DNA from 3 places in the Mesorhizobium sp. M1A.T.Ca.IN.004.03.1.1 genome. Region 1 is predicted to be linked to each of the others. Evidence: predicted binding sites of a transcription regulator. Region 1 holds the regulator's gene; each other region holds the start of a gene.
What was found. The regulator PhoB, encoded in region 1, activates phosphate uptake and scavenging genes when phosphate is short. The targets are predictions, from matches to a motif close to TGTCATNNANCTGTCAT.
Positions count from the first base shown of each region.

Region 2: the regulator PhoB is predicted to act here: its motif matches at 3,489-3,505, upstream of EOD29_RS18885 (PhoX family phosphatase).
Region 3: the regulator PhoB is predicted to act here: its motif matches at 4,043-4,059, upstream of ppk2 (polyphosphate kinase 2).

Region 1 covers NZ_RZTV01000004.1:385,738-391,923, forward strand. Annotated here, with positions in the region: gene EOD29_RS15800 (sugar ABC transporter permease) at 1-1,319, opposite strand, end outside; gene xylF (D-xylose ABC transporter substrate-binding protein) at 1,557-2,597, opposite strand; gene EOD29_RS15810 (ROK family transcriptional regulator) at 2,947-4,182, shown strand; gene phoB (phosphate regulon transcriptional regulator PhoB) at 4,499-5,188, opposite strand; gene phoU (phosphate signaling complex protein PhoU) at 5,208-5,912, opposite strand; gene pstB (phosphate ABC transporter ATP-binding protein PstB) at 5,933-6,186, opposite strand, start outside.
Region 2 covers NZ_RZTV01000005.1:358,207-364,392, reverse strand. Annotated here, with positions in the region: gene EOD29_RS18895 (MarR family transcriptional regulator) at 185-691, shown strand; gene EOD29_RS18890 (GNAT family N-acetyltransferase) at 688-1,368, shown strand; gene EOD29_RS18885 (PhoX family phosphatase) at 1,431-3,425, opposite strand; gene EOD29_RS18880 (hypothetical protein) at 3,775-4,113, shown strand; gene EOD29_RS18875 (phosphatase PAP2 family protein) at 4,130-4,831, shown strand; gene EOD29_RS18870 (helix-turn-helix transcriptional regulator) at 4,926-5,195, shown strand; gene EOD29_RS18865 (SulP family inorganic anion transporter) at 5,276-6,186, shown strand, end outside.
Region 3 covers NZ_RZTV01000003.1:620,930-627,115, forward strand. Annotated here, with positions in the region: gene EOD29_RS13310 (multidrug efflux MFS transporter) at 1-937, opposite strand, end outside; gene EOD29_RS13315 (GntR family transcriptional regulator) at 1,056-1,721, shown strand; gene EOD29_RS13320 (glycosyl transferase family 90) at 1,836-2,807, shown strand; gene EOD29_RS13325 (aldo/keto reductase) at 2,847-3,890, opposite strand; gene ppk2 (polyphosphate kinase 2) at 4,156-5,076, shown strand; gene EOD29_RS13335 (dihydrofolate reductase family protein) at 5,118-5,765, opposite strand; gene hemB (porphobilinogen synthase) at 5,912-6,186, opposite strand, start outside.

The DNA.
Region 1 (6,186 bases):
AGCACGGCGCCGACGACGATGCTTTGCAGCGGCGAATCGACGCCGAGGAGCACCATGCCGGACTGCAGTGACTGCATCAGCAGCGCCCCAAGCATAGCGCCGAGCACGGTTCCCGAGCCGCCGGCGAGCGAGGTGCCGCCGATGACCGCCGCGGCGATGACCAGGAGCTCGTCCAGCGTGCCGAGCGCATTGGTCGATGAATTCTGCCGCGCCGACGATATCGCCGCGGCGATCGTCGCCAGCACACCCATGATCATGAACACCTTCATGGTGATCCAGCGCGTGTTGATGCCGGCAAGGTTGGCCGCCTCCGGATTGCCGCCGATGGCAAAGACATAGCGGCCGAAGCGAGTGCGCTTGGTAATGAAGGTCATGACGAGACCGACGGCGATCGCCATCAGCACCGGAATGGCGATGCCGTGGGCGATGAACAGGCCGGCTTCGGGGACCGTGAGGTTGTTGGCGGCGGCGTAGCGGTTCACGATGCCGACCGGCCAGGGATAGGAATTGGCCAGCCACACCGCGCCCATGATGACAGCGCAGGTGACCGCGCCGAGCAGCGTCTCGGCCCAGATCGGACGCAGCGGAAAACGGAAGCGCTTGCGCTGCACCCTGCCGTTGAACAGCGCAAACACCACGGCAACACAGGCGACGGCGCCGACGATCCAGCTCCATTTGGCGCCGATCGAGCCGGCCGGTCCGCCGCCCATCAGTTGGAAGGTGGCGTCGAGCGGCGCCACCGTCTGGCCGCTGGTGACCCACCAGGCAGCACCGCGCCAGACCAGCAGCCCGCCAAGCGTCACGATGAAGGCCGGCACTTCGAGATAGGCGATGACGAAGCCCTGGAAGGCGCCGATCAGCAGGCCGAGCGCCAGGCCGATCAACAGTGCCAGCACCCAGATCCAGGGATTGCCAAGCTCGAGCCCAACCATTCGCACCAGGAAATGCACTTGGGCAAAGCCCATCACCATGCCGATCAAACCCTCGGCCGATCCGACGGAGAGGTCGATGTTGCGAATGACGATGACCAGCACCATGCCGGAAGCCATGATGGCCACGGCCGAGGTCTGCACCGACAGGTTCCACAGGTTGCGCGGCGTCAGGAACGTTCGGCTATCGAAATCGAGCGGATTGACGCCGAGCCGCAGGCTCGAGATGACATGCAGGCCAATCCAAATGATCAGCAGCGCGCCGACCATGCCGAGCATGCGTGTGTCGAGCTCAGTCGCCTTGAGGAAGCGCCCGACGGTGCTCAGTTCGGAAGCCCGCGCGCGATCCGCCGCCGGGTTGGCCGGCGTATCAGAGGTCGTATCGGTCATGATCTCCTCCCGCCGGCTTGCCGTCTGGCGCGGATGCCGGACCACGATGCTAGAGCAATTCCGGGAAAAAGTGCGTAGCCGCCTGGAATTGCGCGGAAACAAACGGCTGGAGCAGTTCGGCGATCCTGCCGGACAGTGACCTGCCCCCAATGGTCTCCGGCTTCAGTACTCCCGAAAGCCCTTGGGATACACCGCGGCCGTTGGGCCGCGGCGCTGCGTTTGAACCTGACGGCCAGCTTAGTTGCAGACCGCGACGCTGCCGGCGGCAACGCCCGCGCAGACTTCATCCTTCTTGATCCAACCCGCGTCGATGACGAGGTTGAGATTATCCTTGGTGATTGCGACCGGGGTCAGGAACAGCGACTTGACGGTGTTGCCGCCAGGCGTCGTGAAGTCCTTGGCGCCCGCGATGTCGGTCATCTTCTTGCCGTCGGCGAGCTGCGAGGCGATCTCGGCGGCGTGCTTGCCGAGCTCGCGCGCGTCCTTCCACACCGACACCGTCTGGGTGCCGAGCGCGATGCGGTTGAGCGCGGCATGGTCGCCGTCCTGGCCCGAGACCGGAACGGTGCCGGCCAGGCCTTGCGCCGTCAGCGCCGCGACGACGCCGCCGGCGGTGCCGTCATTGGCCGCCACCACCGCGTCGACCTTGTTGTCGTTGGCGGTCAGGAACTGCTCCATGTTCTTCTGCGCGTTGGCGGGCAGCCAGCCGTCGGTATAGGCTTCGCCGACATTCTTGATCTTGCCGCTGTCGATGGCTTCTTTCAGCACTTCCATCGAGCCGGAGAACAGGAAATCGGCGTTCGGGTCGGCGCCCGAGCCCTTGATGAAGACGTAATTGCCCTCGGGCTTGGCCTTGAACACCTCGCGGGCCTGCATGCGGCCGACTTCCTTGTTGTCGAAGGTCAGATAAAACACGTCCTTGTTCTCGATCAGGCGGTCGTAGCCGACGACCGGAATGCCTTCGTCGAGTGCCTTCTGCACCGCCGGTCCGATCGCCGAGGCGTCCTGCGCCAGGATGATCAGCGCATTGGCGCCCTGCGAGATCAGGCTTTCGACGTCGGTCAGCTGCTTGCCTGGATTGGACTGTGCGTCGGCGGATATATACTTGTCGCCGGCGGCCTCGATCGCCTTCTTCATCGCCGCTTCGTCGGTCTTCCAGCGCTCTTCCTGGAAATTGGACCACGAAACGCCGATCACCTTGTCCTTCGCCTCGGCGACCGACGCCAACGTCAACGACATGGCGACGCCCGCCAGCATGGCGGCTGCGAATCTCTTCATGATATCCTCCCTGCGCCCCTCGCGGCGCGACCCAGACTGGCCCGAAGGCCATGTAGAGGCTTTTTTTCGAGCCTCGAAAAAATACTGATCGAACGCCAAAGCGCTGTCAACTGCAATTCTGACGGTTTTTGAGGTGTCGCGTTCTTTTTTTCGAGACCCGCAATAAATAATGACAGTGCCGACCGCTTCTGCCACTATCGCGGAACAGTTCGGAGGAAGCGCAGACCGCGTCCACCGAAAATTTTAAAAAACCAGGACGGTTCGGGTGCCGGCGTCCGGGTGAATCGATCTGGCGCGTCGCCGGGTCCTGTGCATGATCGAGAGGCCGCGCTGACTGGGAGGAGAAAAAATGTCGGTCGGAATCCGCCACGACGATCTGCGCCGGCGCAACCGCGCCATGGTGCTCTCGGCCGTGCGCCGGGCCGGCCAACCGTCGCGCACGGAAATCGCCGCGACCACCGGGCTCAGCCATTCGACCATTTCGGCGATCTCTTCCGATCTGATCCAGGAAGGCATCCTGGCCGAGAGCAAGCCGAGCGAGACCGCGTCTCTGAAGCGCGGCCGGCCACAGGTGGGCCTCGCGCTCAAGCCGGAGGCGGCGGCGGTGGTAACGGTGGTGCTGTCGCTCAATTTCCTCTCGGTCGCCGTTATTGATTATGCGGGTCAGGTCATCGCCGAGGAGCAGCGCCGCCTCGATACGCTCACCATGCCGCGCAACGAGCTGATCGGCGAATGCTTGGCGATCGTGCGGCGCCGGCTGGACGATCCGGACCTCGACGTCGGCAGCGTCGCCCGCATCGCCATGGGCATCCAGGGCATCACCGATTCCCATGCCCGCGCCATGCTGTGGTCGCCGATCACGCCGCTGACCGACATTCCCTTCGCCGACATCCTGGAAAAGGAATTCGGCATTCCGGCCACCATGGAAAACGACTGTAACATGATGGCGGTGGCGCTGCAGTGGCGCGATCCCGACCGCTATCGCGACAATTTCATCGCCATCCTGCTCTCGCACGGCATCGGCATGGGCCTGGTGCTGAAGGGCGAGCTGTTCACCGGCACGCATTCTTCCGGCGGCGAGTTCGGCCACATGATCCATCGCCCGGGCGGCGCGCTTTGCCGTTGCGGACGCCGCGGCTGCGTCGAGGCCTATGCCGGCAACTACGCCATCTGGCGCAGCGCCATGAAGATGAGTGAGGACGCCGAGCCGATCGATGTCGGCGACGCCGACATGCGGGCGCTCGCCGCCAAGGCGCGCGAGAGGGATGGCTCGGAGCGCGAGGCCTATCGCCGGGCCGGCGAGGCGCTGGGCTTCGGCCTCGGCAGCCTGTTCGCGCTGATCGACCCGGCGCCGGTCGCCATGGTCGGCGTCAGCGCCGCCGCCTTCGACCTGATCGAGCCGGCTCTGCGCGAGGCCATCGCCCAGACCGCCGGCGGCCAGCATTCGAAGTCGATCTCCTTCGATACCGAGCCGAACGAATTGCCGCTGATCCGCGAGGGCTGCGCCGTGCGCGCGCTGACCTTCGTCGACCAGGAGATTTTTGCGCCGGGCGTGAAGGCAAGAGCGGGCAAGAACGTGGCCTGAGCAGCTTCGATAGCGATCGTTGGCTTCTGTGCGTCCTGCAGACGCCGGAGATTAGCGAAGGCCCCGCAGCTTCGTCATTCCAGGGCGGAGCAGGAGCGAAGCTCCGTCGCGGAGACCCTGGAATCCATGCCATTACCTCAATCGTCGGATGAGCGGAGCAGAATTTCTGCACCGCCGCGGCGCGTGGAAGTCGCGTGGATCGTCGGGTCTGCGCCGCGTCGCGACGCTTCGTGCTCCGCCCGTGGACGGCGAAGCACCAGCGTCTCGATAACCCGCCAGCGCAGATAGAACCCGTCAGACCTTCGGTGCCCTGGATCTAATCTTCCCTGATCGCGTAGCCCGCCCCACGGATGGTACGTATGACGTCCGGCATCCGGCCGTTGTTGACCGCCTTGCGCAGGCGTCCGACATGCACGTCCACGGTGCGCTCGTCGATATAGATCGTCTCGCCCCAGACATTGTCGAGCAGCTGGCTGCGCGAGAACACCCGGCCGGGATGCCGCATCATGAATTCCAGCAGCCTGAACTCGGTCGGGCCGAGCCGGATCTCGCTCTTCTTGCGGTAGACGCGATGCGATTCGCGATCGAGCACGATGTCGCCGACCTTGAGCACGCTGGACAGCACCTCCGGCTTGGCGCGGCGCAGCAGCGCCTTGACCCTGGCCATGAATTCCGGCGTCGAGAACGGCTTGACCAGATAGTCGTCGGCGCCGGTCGAGAGGCCGCGCACCCGGTCGCTTTCCTCGCCGCGCGCGGTCAGCATGATGATCGGCAGGCGTTCGGTCTCGGGCCGCATCCTGAGGCGCCGGCAAAGCTCGATGCCGGACACCGCCGGCACCATCCAGTCGAGCACCAGAAGGTCGGGCAAATTCTCCTGCAGGCGGATCTCGGCCTCGTCGCCGCGGGTCACCACCTCGACCTGATAGCCCTCGGATTCGAGGTTGTAGCGGAGCAGCACCCCCAGCGGTTCCTCGTCCTCCACCACCATGATGCGTGGCGCGATCATATAGCAGGCACCTTCGCGGTCAGGCCGCCGGCGCCGACATCGTCGTCTCGTCCTGCTTAGGACGATTCGCGGGCAATTGCGTGCCGGTCAGCACATAGTAGGCGTTCTCGGCGATGTTGGTGACGTGGTCGCCGATGCGCTCCAGATTCTTGGCGCAGAACAACAGATGCGTGCAAGCCGTGATGTTGCGCGGATCCTCCATCATGTAGGTCAGGAGCTCGCGGAAGACGGCGGTGTATTTGACGTCGATGCGCTCGTCGTCGTTGCGGAGCTTGGCGAGCGCCGTGGCGTCGCCGGCCGCGTATTCCTCGATCACGCCCTGCACCTGGATCAGCACCAGCTGCGCCATCGAATCGATGGAGTGCGAAAGGTCGCGCGGCGCGGCGCTGACGCCGACCGAGCCGACGCGCTTAGCGATGTTCTTGGCAAGGTCGCCAATGCGCTCGAGATCGCCGGCCATGCGGATGGCGCCAACGACGCTGCGCAGGTCGTCGGCCATCGGCTGGCGTTTGGCAATCAGCGTGATGGCGCGATCGTCGAGCTCGCGTTGGCGCGCGTCCATGATGGCATCGTCGGAGACCACGCGCTGCGCCAGCGCGTTGTCGGAATTCAGCAGAGCCTTGGTCGACGCGCCGACCATCGAGCCGGCAAGATCGCCCATGTCGCGGATGAGCTGGCTGATCTGCCTCAGATCCTCGTCGAAGGAAGCGACCGTATGGGCCATGGTTATGTCCTCGTATGAACTCAGCCGAAGCGGCCGGTGATGTAGTCCTGCGTGCGCTTCTCGCGGGGCGAGGTGAAAATCTTTTCGGTCCGGTCGAATTCGATCAGCTCGCCGAGATACATGAACGCCGTCTGCCGCGAGACGCGCGCCGCCTGCTGCATGTTGTGGGTGACGATCACGATCGTGTAGTCGGCCTGCAGCTCGTCGATCAGCTCCTCGATCTTGGCGGTCGAGAGCGGATCGAGCGCCGATGCCGGCTCGTCGAGCAGGATGA
Region 2 (6,186 bases), on a different contig from region 1:
CAGTCGCCTTGGCGCGACGGATCGGTCATGTCGCGCCAGCGCCATATAGGATGCTATCGGCGGCGAATGAAGAGGGAATGTCTACCGGCCAAAGCCGGCGCTCCGGCTGCATCGTGAAACCATATTGCCAATTTCCATGCAATGTTATATATCATGTTACCCTTTTTGTTCCGGCAGTTCGACGATGGAAGATGTTCTGAGGTCCCTCGGCTTTCTCTGCCTCGGCAGCAGGCTGAAGCGCATTGGCGAGCAGTTGCAGGCCGACACGCAGCGCGTGCTCGATCGCCTGGATGTGCGGATCCAGTCGAGTCAGTATCCGCTGCTCGCCGCGCTCGACAGGCTGGGGCCGCTGCCGGTCGGCGAACTGGCGCAGTCGCTCGGCATCGCGCAGCCGGGCGTGACGCGGGCCGTGTCGCTGCTCACCGAGCTCGGCCTGGTCGAAGTCACACCATCGGATGACGACCAGCGGCGCCGGATCGTTTCCCTCTCAGCGGACGGCCAGCGGCTGGTCGACGCCGCGAAGCACGACGTCTGGCCGCGCATCGAGGGCGCGGTCGCGGAATTGTGCGCGGACCTCTCCGGGCCGCTGCTTGGCCAGCTCGCCGCCATCGAGGATCGACTGGCCGCGACCCCGCTCGACCGCCGGGCGGACAAGGCCAAGGCAGTCGCACCCAAGGCCGTCGCACAATGAAACATGTTCTCGACCGTCCGATCTGGAGCGCATTGGCGACGCGCCATCAGGCCTTTGCGGAAGGCGATACCCTTGCCAGGCGGTACCGGCCTTCGATCGTTCCCTTCGCCGCCACCGTTGCAGACGATGCGGAAAGCCTACAAGCCCTGGGCAAGCTGCTCCCGCCGCTTGAAAGCGCCATCCTGGTTCAGACGGACCCGATCGCCCTGCCTTCGGAACTTGCCGCGGTTTCGACCGCGTCCTTGGTGCAGATGGTTGCCGAGCAGCCGGTTGAGGCCGCCTCCGACGAGCGCGTGCAGCGACTGACGCCGGACGATGCGGCCGAGATGCTCGCTCTGGCATCGCTCACCAAGCCCGGCCCGTTCACGCTCGAAGCCTTGAGCCTCGGCGAGTTCTGGGGCGTGAAGATCGACGGCAGGCTCGCGGCGATGGCCGGCGAGCGCATGAAGCAGCCCGGCTACTCCGAGCTCAGCGGCGTGTGCACGCATCCGGATTTCCGCGGCGGCGGCCTTGCCAGGCTGCTGTCGCTGTTCGTGGCGAACCGGATCATGGCGCGGGGCGAGGTTCCATACCTGCACGCCTATGACAGCAATGCTCCGGCCATCGGCCTCTACGAGGCCATCGGCTTCCGGTTGAGAACCACCCTGAACATGGCCGTGGTCCGAGGCGTGGAGTAATCGCAAGATGAGGAAGGGTCGCGGATCACCGCAACCCTTCCCCTGCTTAAGCGAGTCGCCAATCAGACCGCGATCTTGCCGCCGCCCTGCTTGGTGATGGCAACGACCGCCGGACGCACCGGCATGTCCGGCTTGAAGTCCGGCCAGCGGGTCGATGGATCCTCGTAATAGGAGGGGCGGCCAAAAGCTTCCCAGTCCTCGCCGCCGTCGCCCGGATGCTGGACGGCGACGAAGGCGGTCTGGTCGTCCGGCGCGAATAGCGGGCCGCACATCTCGGCGCCGATCGGCACGCGGAAGAACAGCTTTGAGGTCGCCCGCGCCGCGCCCTCGGTGTCGACCGCCCACAGGCCGTCGGTACGGCCGGTGGCCTTCGGGCCCTGGCCGTCGGTCGCGACCCACAGGCGGCCGGCCGAGTCGACGGCACAATTGTCCGGCATGCCGAACCAGCCATTGGCGGTGGTCGCAGTCGAGAAGGTGGCGCCGACATCGGCCACCGAAGGATCGCCGCACTTCAGCAGCACTTCCCACTTGCCCTTGGTGGCGGCGAAGTCGCCGCCGTCCTCGACGATCTCGATGATGTGGCCGAAGGCGTTCGCCGCGCGCGGATTGGCGGCGTCGACCTGGTCGGCCTTGCGCTTGGAATTGTTGGTCAGCATGACATAGACCTTGCCGTTGCCGGCATTGGGCTGGATGTCTTCCGGCCGGTCCATCTTGGTGGCGCCGAGCAGGTCGGCGGCGCGACGCGTCTCGATCAGAACGTCGGCCTGGCTGGCGAAACCGTTTTCCGCCGTCAGCGGACCTTCGCCGAACACGATCGGCATCCATTCGACCGAGCCGTCCTCGGCGAATTTGGCGACATGCAGTGTGCCCTCGTCGAGCAGGTTCATGTTGGCGGCGCGGTCGTTCGGATTGAACGTGCCTTTGGTGACGAATTTGTAGACATAGTCGAAGCGCTCGTCGTCGCCGAGATAGAAGACGACGCGGCCATCCTTGGTGACGATCGATTCGGCGCCTTCATGCTTGAAGCGACCCATGGCGGTTCGCTTCCTCGGCACCGAATTCGGGTCGTTGACGTCGACCTCGACGACCCAGCCGAAGCGGTTGGGCTCGTTCGGTTCCTTGGCGAGGTTGAAGCGATCGTAATGCGCGCCCCATTCATAGGCGCCCTCCGGAATGCCGAGACGCTTGTAGTTGGCGGCCTCCTTGTGGCCTTCCGGCAGCTCGCCCGAGAAATAGCCGTGGATGTTCTCCTCGGCCATCACATAGGTGCCCCAGGGCGTGACGCCGCCGGCACAGTTGTTGAGGGTGCCGAAGACCTTGGTGCCAGACGGGTCGGCATTGGTCTTGACGCGATCATGGCCGGCTACCGGACCGGACAGCGCCATTTCGGTGGTGGACATGATGCGGCGGTTGAGCTTGCCGTCACGCACCACCTGCCATTTGCCGCCCTCCTTGCGGATCTCGACGATGCTGCCGCCGTGCGCCGCCATCTCGACATCGACCTGCTCCTTGCTGAGCGGCGCCACTTCGGCGGCCTTCTTGCCGTCCTTGTCGACGATCTTGACGATGCCGGGGAACATCAGATGCGGGTTGGTGTATTCGTGGTTGACGACCAGCAGGCCATGCTCGGCCGAGCCCTCGACCGGGATATAACCGATATAGTCGTTGTTGTAGCCGAACTGTCTTGCCTGGGCTCCGGCCGATTGTTTTGCCGGGTCGAATTCCGGCGAATCGGTAAAGAGCGGGTCGCCCCAGCGCAAGAGCACGTCGGCATCGTAGCCAGGCGCGACGTGGTGCTTGTCGTCGATGCCGGCCTCGAGCTCGTCGAATTTGAAGGCCGAGGCCTCGGCGGCGCGCGCCTCGTCTGCCGCGACGAGCGCCAGCGGGCTCACGGTGGCGGCGATGGCCGAGACAGCCAGCGAGCCCTTGAGGAAGTCGCGGCGCGAGAAGCGCGCGGCGATGATCTCGCCCATCGTGCGGTTGTCGGTAGGATTGACGGGCGGGCCGTCATTCTCCTCGAGCTGGCTGGTACGGAAGCGAATCTCAGGTTGGGTCATGGGCTGTCCTCTGGCTCTTGAGGTGGCTGGAACGGGTAACCGGTCGATCCCTATAGGCGCCCGATCACATTTTCGTGACATCAGCCCCATTGAGCAATGCCAATTTGCCGGCTGATCACTGTTCGCCCACGCATTGGCGCCACACGAGGCCCACAACACACGGCGAGCAGACTCCCGAGCGCGCTCGGCGCAAGGACGCCAACCATGGCTGCGGGGCTTGCCTTGCGAGATTCCGCCTTCGATCCCGTCGCAGCGTAGCTTGCCCGACGCCATCAGCTTGACGGCTTCGCGCGCTTCGGAAACAAAAGCGGCGAGCGGCGCGGCGAAGGCCGCTTCGGGAGGGATGAACGTGAGTCTCTGGGGACTGGCGCAGCTTGGCGTTTCGACTGTGATTTTCCTGCTGGCCGCGATGGCGGCCAAACAATGGGGATTGGCGCCGAGTCTCGGCAAGATCGTGCTGACGCTGGCGCTCTATTCCGCCGGCAATCTGATCATGCTCAGGCTGATCCGCGAATTCGGCATGTCGGTGTCGTTCAGCCTGTCGGCAGTGATCCAGCTGGTCTCAGTCAATATCGTGGCGCTGGTCTTCTTTGGAGAGCGCCTCAACACTTTCCAAGCGACAGGCGTCGTGCTGGCGATCGCGGCCGTCGCGCTGATCACGCTCGGACCCTATATGCAGCGGCTGTAATTGGAGCAGGCCCGGCATGAAATCGACCGCCAAGGCGCTGCTCAACAGAATAGAATTCCCGGTGCTTGCGGCTGGGCTGGCCATCGCCTGCGGGCTATGGGGCCTGGTGGAACTCATGGGCGTGGCGCGCGCCACGACTCCGCATGCGTTGGACACGGAAATCCTGCTCGCCTTCCGCCATGCCGGGCAGCCGGACAGCCCGATCGGTCCGCTTTGGCTGCAAGGCGCGGTGCGCGATATCACCGCGCTCGGCAGCACCAGCGTGCTGGTGCTGATCACGACTGCGGTGATCGTCTATTTTCTGCTGATGCGCCGACCGGCGACCGCACTGTTCGTGTTCGTTTCGGTGGCGGGCGGTCAGGCGGCGTCCAGCCTGCTCAAGTTCGAGGTCGACCGGCCCCGCCCCGATCTCGTCTCGCATCTCGTCAACGAGACCTCGCTCTCCTTTCCGAGCGGCCATGCGATGCTGTCGGCGGTGACCTATCTCACGCTGGGCTCGCTCGCCGCGCGTTTCCTACCGAACCGCAGGACGAAGATCTTCGTGCTCGGCCTCGCCGTGCTCACCACGGTGCTGGTCGGAACCAGCCGCGTCTATCTCGGCGTGCATTGGCCGTCCGACGTGCTTGCCGGCTGGTGCGCCGGCTTTGCCTGGGCCATGTTGTGCTGGCTTGCAGCGCGCCTGCTGCAGCGGCGCAAAGTGGTGGCGGACAGCGAATGAGTACTCATGTTTCAACTGTTTGTTATGATGCTTGAAACATCATGATCTTTGGATTATCCATTGATACTGCAGACTCAGACAGGGGTTCTGGCCGATGATCACTGCCGCGCAGATGCGCGCCGCGAGGGCGTTGGCCGGTATCGACCAGAAAACGCTCGCCGAGCGCGCCGGGGTTTCGCTTCCGACCATCCAACGCATGGAAGCGAGTGAAGGTGTCGTCAGAGGCGTGGTCGATACGCTGATGAAGGTCATCCAGGGACTCGACGAGGCCGGGGTGGAGCTGATCGGCGAGAACCAGGCCAGCGAGCGCGGCGGCAGGGGCGTGCGTCTCAAGCCTGCCACGCCGCAGAACTCCCAAGGCTGAGCCGCACAAGAAAGTCGCGACGGCGACCGCCGACAGCCCTGCCGACGATCCCGCCGCCCTTACGGAGCGGAAGGCAGTCCATGGATCAGGTCCGGCGGTCAATCCACCCCCAGGCGCGGCCGTCCTTTGCCGAGCTGTTCACGCCCAAGCTGGTCACGGTGCTGCGCGAAGGCTACACGCTGGCGCATTTCAGGGCTGACGCCGTCGCGGGGTTGACGGTGGCCATCGTGGCGCTGCCGTTGTGCATGGCGATCGCCATCGCGTCCGGCGTGACGCCGGAGCGAGGCCTCTACACCTCGATCGTTGGCGGCTTCATCATCTCCGCGCTTGGCGGCAGCCGCTTCCAGGTCGGCGGTCCGGCCGGCGCCTTCATCGTGCTGGTAGCGGCGACGGTGGCGCGCGTCGGCGTCGACGGGCTGCTGCTCGCAACGATGATGGCGGGCGTCTTCCTGCTCGCCATCGGCTACCTCAGGCTTGGCACCTACATCAAGTTCATTCCCTATCCCGTGACCGTCGGCTTTACCGCCGGGATCGCGGTCATCATCTTCTCCGGGCAGATCGTCGAACTGCTCGGGCTGAAACTCGGCGGCAAGGAGCCCGGGCCGCTGGTGCCGAAGCTGACCGTGATCGGCGAGGCGATCGGCACGATCAGTCCGGCCGCGACCTTCGTGGCGATGCTGACTGTCCTAACCATTGTCTTTTTGCGGCGCTGGCAGCCGAGATGGCCCGCGATGCTGATCGCCATCGGCGTCGCCTCGCTGGTCGTGGCGCTGTTCGCCCTGCCTGCGGAAACGATCGGCACGAGGTATGGCGGCATCCCGCGGAACCTGCAATGGCCAGCCCTGCCGCCGGTCAGCTTGGAGAAGATGATCCACGTGCTGCCGGACGCGATCGCCTTCGCGCTGCTCGGAGCGATCGAGTCGCTGCTCTCGGCCGTGGTCGCAGACGGCATGAGCGGAAGGCGGCACCGCTCCAATTGCGAACTGGTGGC
Region 3 (6,186 bases), on a different contig from region 1:
CGTCGGTGACGAAAGCTTGCGGGACAAGCAGCAGCGCAGAAATCGCGAGCGCGCCGACGACCACGTTCCAGTGGCCGACCCGATCGGCAAGCTTGCCCAGCCACGACGAGGACAGGATGGTTCCAAGCGCGGCCGCCGACATCACCACGCCCGCGACCATCGTCACCTTGCTCTGGTCCTCGACGAGCTGCTGCACATAGACCGTGATGATCGGCTCGATCGACATGGTTGCAAAGGCGAGCAGCAAGCCGGTCGTCAGCATCGCGACGACCGGACGCTTGTCGGGGATCTGTGCCCAGCCGCTCTTCGGCTTTGCCGACGAGACAGGCTTGGGAGCCGGCGGGTTTTCCTTGATCAGGAAAGTCGTGGCCAGAAAAGCGAGAAAGATGACAGCGCCCGACAACAGGAAGGTGGCGCGGATGCCGATCAGCGGCGGCAGCATGCCACCGAGCAGCGGTCCGACCAGCGAGCCGGCCGTGATGCCGGCCGACAGCACGCCGAGCGCCCAGCCGGAGCGCTCCTTTGGCGTCTGCATCGCCACCAATATCGTCGAGCCCGAGGAGTAGCCGCCGGCAAAGCCGATCAGGAGCCTCAGCAACACCAATTGCCAGACGCTTTCGACCATACCGGTCAGCGACATGCAGATCGCCATGCCGAACGAGGCGCGCACCAGCATCAGCTTGCGGCCGTAACGGTCGCCGAGCCGCCCCCACAGAGGGGCGACCAGCGCCGCGGCAAAGAAGGTGGCACCGTAAGCAACTCCTGACCATTGCACGATTGCCGCGTGCCCTTCGGCACCCAGCTGTTCGACATAAAGCGGCAGGAACGGCAACAGCAGCGTCATGGCAATCAGCGTGCTGAACGAGCCGGCGAAGCAGACGGCGAGATTGCCTCGCCAATGGATATTGTAGCCGCTCTGGGTGCTATTTTCTGCCATGTCATGCCTGCTTGGTTATCCGGGATTGTTCCGGATACCATTTTGGGATACCAAATCGGTATCCGTCATGAACCTCAACCCCGCCGCTGTCAATGCGGTGCCGAAGAGCGGAACGACAATGTCGCAAATGCAGAATGTCGAAAGGCAGCTTCGCGAAATGATCCTCGGGCTCGAGATCGGCCCGGGCGAGCGGCTGACCGAGCGTTGGATCGAAAGCCGCTTCGGCGCCTCCCGCACCCCGGTCAGGGCGGCGCTGCTGCGCCTCGAGACCGAAGGGCTGATCGCTCGTGACGGCCGCGGCTGGACGGTGGCGCCGATCAATCTCGCCGAGCTCGGCCAGATCGCCGTCTACCGCGAGGCGGTCGAGGTGGCGGCGGTGCGGTTGACGGCGTCGCTGGAAGATCGCAGCGGGATCGAGGTGATCGCGGCGATGCTCGATTCCTGCGACGCCGGTACGCCGCGCGAGGAATGGCACCGCGTTGGTCTGGATTTTCACATCGAGCTGGCCAGGCTTTCCGGCAATGAATTCCTGCTTAGGGGAGTCCGCGATGCAATGACCAGGCTCTCCCGCGCGCGTTGGCTGGAAGTGCGCGACGAGGCGGCGCTTGGCCGCGCCTGGGCCGAGCACCACGCCATCCTGGCTGCCGTGCGAAAGGGTGACGCCGAAAAGGCGGCACGGCTGCTCTCGGCCCACATTGCCGGCAGCCGCGACCGCCTGGTGACTTCGCTGCATGACGAGCGGCGCGGCCTGCGCGCCAGGGGCTTTGCTGTCGTCGGTGGCTGATCTTCGGCCATCGTCGAATATTAGAACTTCAACAAGTTCGTCAGCTTGGGCGGGCTTGCAAGATGTTCGGCACAATGCTGTAGGAGGCGACGGACATCTTTAAACGACGGACGCATGGCCTCGCCCTTACGCACCGCAGCGCGGGTATTTTATTTCATACGCAACATCACCCGCGATGTGGCGCCGCAGGCTCTCTTTCGCCAGCGGCTTGCGCGCCGGCTGGAGCAGGCACGGCTCTCCAGCAAAACGGTCCGTGATCGGGTCAACTACTACAACCGGCTCGACCATAGCTTCGTGCCGAGCGCGGCGGCGGTGCCCGCCAGTCAAATACCCAAGTTCGGGAGCATGTACTATTACGACCTGAAGGAGTTCGCCCGCTACTTCGATCGCCACCTGCTCATCGATCTCGAGTTCGGCGACGTCGTCGACGTTCCGGCGGTGCCATCAATCGTCAAGGATCGCCCGATCCGCAACGACAACGGCAACGCCGTGATCATGAAGCTCGACAAGTTCCGCCATTTCAACATGCCAAAGGACAATCTGTCCTTCGCCGACAAGCGCCCGATGGCGGTCTGGCGCGGTCATTTCAACAATCCGATCCGCAAACGGTTCGTCGATGCCGTGCGCGACCTGCCGTCTTGCGATGCCGGCTCGCCCAAGCCAAGCGCCCCGGAGAACTATCGCAAGCCGTATCTCACGATCGCGCAGCAGCGGCAGTTCCGCTACATCGTCTCGCTGGAAGGCAATGACGTGGCGACGAACCTCAAGTGGATCATGAGCTCGAATTCGCTCTGCCTGATGCCGCCGCCGACCTACGAAACCTGGTTCGCCGAGGCTGAGCTCGAGGCCGATGTCCACTACGTGCCTCTGGCGTCGGATTTTTCGGACGTCGCCGACAAGATCGCCTATTTCGAAAAACACCCGGCGGAAGCCCAACGCATCATAACGGCAGCCAACGCCTATTGCCGCCGGTTCAGCAACGAAAAGGACGAGCGGGCGGTATCGCTGCTCGTCCTCTACAAATATTTCGTGCTCAGCGGCCAGATCGAACCCGACCCGGAGGTCTGGCGTTTTATCGCCGGCTGACCTCCGCGCGTTTTCGGGTGCGGAGCACGGCGCGGATTCTTAGATATCGCTGCGGTCGAGCACCAGGTCGGCGGGGCCGAACCGGTTCTTGGCGGTGAGCTGCTGGTGCCAGTAGGGATAAAGCACCGGCGGGCGGCTGACGTCGTCGAGGCGCAGGCGCTCGTCCAGGGACAGCGTCAGGCTGGCCGCGGCGAGGTTGTCCTTGAGTTGGGCTTCGTTGCGGGCGCCGATCACCAGCGAAGAAACGGCCGGGCGGCCGAGCAGCCAGGCAAGCGCCACCTGTGCCGCCGAAACGCCGCGCGCCTTGCCGATTTCGACCAGAACGTCGACGATCCGCCACAACCTTCCCTCGTCCCGGATCGGCGGTTCGGACCAGCCGCCAAGCTGGCGGGCCGTCGGGCTGTCGCGACGGTATTTGCCCGACAGCAGGCCGCCGGCCAGCGGGCTCCACACCAGCACGCCAAGACCCTGGTCGACCGAGATCGGCAGCAACTCGTACTCCGCCTCGCGCGCTTCCAGCGTGTAGTGGATCTGCTGCGTGACGAAGCGCGGCTGATGATGGCTGTCGCTGATCGAGAGCGCCTTCATCACCTGCCAGCCCGAATAATTGGAACAGCCGACATAACGGATCTTGCCCTGGCTGACCAAAGTGTCGAGCGCAGCGATCGTTTCCTCCAGCGGCGTGACCCCATCCCACTCATGCAGGAAATAGATGTCGATGACGTCGGTCTTGAGCCGCTTCAGGCTCCGCTCGCATTCCCGGATCAGGTGATGGCGCGACAGGCCTTCGTCGTTGGGGCCGTTTCCGATCCGCATGCGCGCCTTGGAGGCGATGAGCACATCGTTCTTGCGCTTGCCGCCGAGCGCCTCGCCGACGATCTCCTCCGACAGGCCGTTCGAATACACGTTGGCGGTGTCGATGAGATTGATGCCGGCATCGATGCAGGTATCGATGATGCGGCTCGCCTCCGAGAGATCGGATTTGCCGACGGCGGCGAACGGGCCCGTCCCGCCGAAGGTCATCGTGCCAAGGGTCAATGTCGAAACCTTCAGGCCGGAACGGCCAAGCGTGCGGTATTCCATGTCAGGTCCTTGCGATTTGTTTTGAAGAGGCGCGCCGTCGCGGGCGCCGGGAAGAGGCGAAAGTATTTGTAGGACAATTCGGGCGGCTTGTCGCCCCGCCATCGATACGGGCCGATCACATATCGGCTGGTCCAGCGTTGCCGGCTCCTGCTCGCAATAAAACCGTCATTGCGCGTCTGTATCTCAGTCGGCTTACGGAGTTGTGTTTCCGGCCGCGGCCGGAGCGCATCCGAGGCGAAAGTGGCTGACAGGCAGGAGCTGCGCAATGAACGAGGTCAAGACGAATTCCGGAGCCAAGGACTGGCTGGAAGCCGAACTCGAGGACACGCTCGACGAGGACTATGAGCTGGAGATTTCCGAGCCCGCGCTCTCGCTTGAGATCGCCAGGATCTACAAGAAGTCGCATCCGCCCTCCATCGAGCGGACGACCTATTTCCGCGAGCTGCTGCGTCTGCAGTCGGAGCTCATCAAGCTGCAGTCCTGGGTTGCCTACCACAAGAAGAAGCTGGTGGTGATCTTCGAGGGACGCGACTCGGCCGGCAAGGGCGGCGTCATCAAGCGCATCACCCAGCGCCTCAATCCGCGCATCTGCCGCGTCGTCGCGCTGCCGGCGCCGACCGAGCGTGAAAGATCGCAATGGTATTTCCAGCGCTACGTGCCGCATCTGCCGGCGGGCGGCGAGATCGTGCTGTTCGACCGCTCCTGGTACAACCGATCGGGCGTCGAGCAGGTGATGGGCTTTGCCAATGCGGATCAGGTCGAAGAGTTTTTCCGCGACGTGCCGGAATTCGAACGCATGCTGGTGCGCTCCGGCATCACGCTGGTGAAATACTGGTTCTCGATTACCGACGAGGAGCAGCAGATGCGCTTTTTGATGCGCATCCACGATCCGATGAAGCAGTGGAAGCTGTCGCCGATGGACCTGCAGTCGCGCGTGCGCTGGGAACAATACACCAAAGCCAAGGAAGAGACCTTCGCCCGTACCAACATCAAGGAAGCGCCGTGGTTCATTGTCGAAGGCAACGACAAGAAGCGGGCCCGACTGAACTGCATCGATCACCTGCTGCAGCAAATGCCTTACGAAGACGTGCCGCATGAGGAGATCACGCTGCCGGAGCGCGTCTTCAACCCGGCCTACGAGCGCCAGGTGCTGCCGCGCGCGCTTTATGTGCCGGAAAAGTATTGAGCACTTCCGCATCTCCCACAGGGGAGAAGGGGGAGCCTAGCTTACGCGCGCCCGATCATCACATGCGTCGCGTCGGCGGTCGCGACCTGGCTGGTGCAGCGGTAGCCGAGCTTCGGCATGTCCAGCCCGGCGAAAAGATGCTCGCCGGAGCCGAGCAGGATCGGCGAGATCGCGAGATGCATCTCGTCGATCAGGCTTTCCTTCAGATATTGCCGGATCGTGGCGACGCCGCCGCCGACCCGCACATCCTTGTCCTTGGCGGCCGTCTTCGCCTGTTCGAGCGCCGAATGGATGCCGTCGGTGACGAAGTAAAACGTCGTGCCGCCTTCCATTAAGATCGGCGCCCGCTTGTGATGGGTGAGCACGAAGACCGGCACGTGATAGGGCGGGTTGTCGCCCCACCAGCCTTTCCAGCTCTCGTCCGGCCATTCGCCGCGGACCGGCCCGAACATGTTGCGGCCAAGGATCCAGGCGCCGACATTCTCAAAACTGCGCGCGGCGAAGCTGTCGTCGCTGCCGGTGGTGCCGCCGTCTTTGCCGATCACCATCTCACGAAAGGTGCGCGTGCCGATCATCCATTTATGCAGTCCTTCGCCGCCGACGCCGAGCGGGCTTTCGAGAGTCTGATCGGGGCCGGCGCCGTAACCGTCCAGCGACAGGGTGAAAGCGTTGACGCGCAGCTTTGACATGATCGCCTCGTGAACTAGTTGCATTTTGCAAGCAGTCATGGAGTAGCTTAACTGATTGCATTATGCAAGCGGAATTTTCCGGCGAGCGATCAACTCGTCGGGCGGCGCCCAGGTGACGCGGCGAGAATTTAAAATTGCGCCTGGGCCTAGCCCCTCAGCATCTCCGCAACGGTCGGCGCGAAATAGGTGAGGACACCGTCGCAGCCGGCTCGCTTGAGCGCGAGAAGCGATTCCAGCATCGCCTTTTCGCCGTCGATCCAGCCATTGGCGCTGGCCGCCTTGATCATCGAATATTCGCCCGACACCTGGTAGGCGAAGGTCGGCATCTGGAACTCGTCCTTCAGCCGGCGGATGATGTCGAGATAGGGCAGCCCAGGCTTCACCATCAGCATGTCGGCGCCTTCGGCCAGATCCTGCTCGG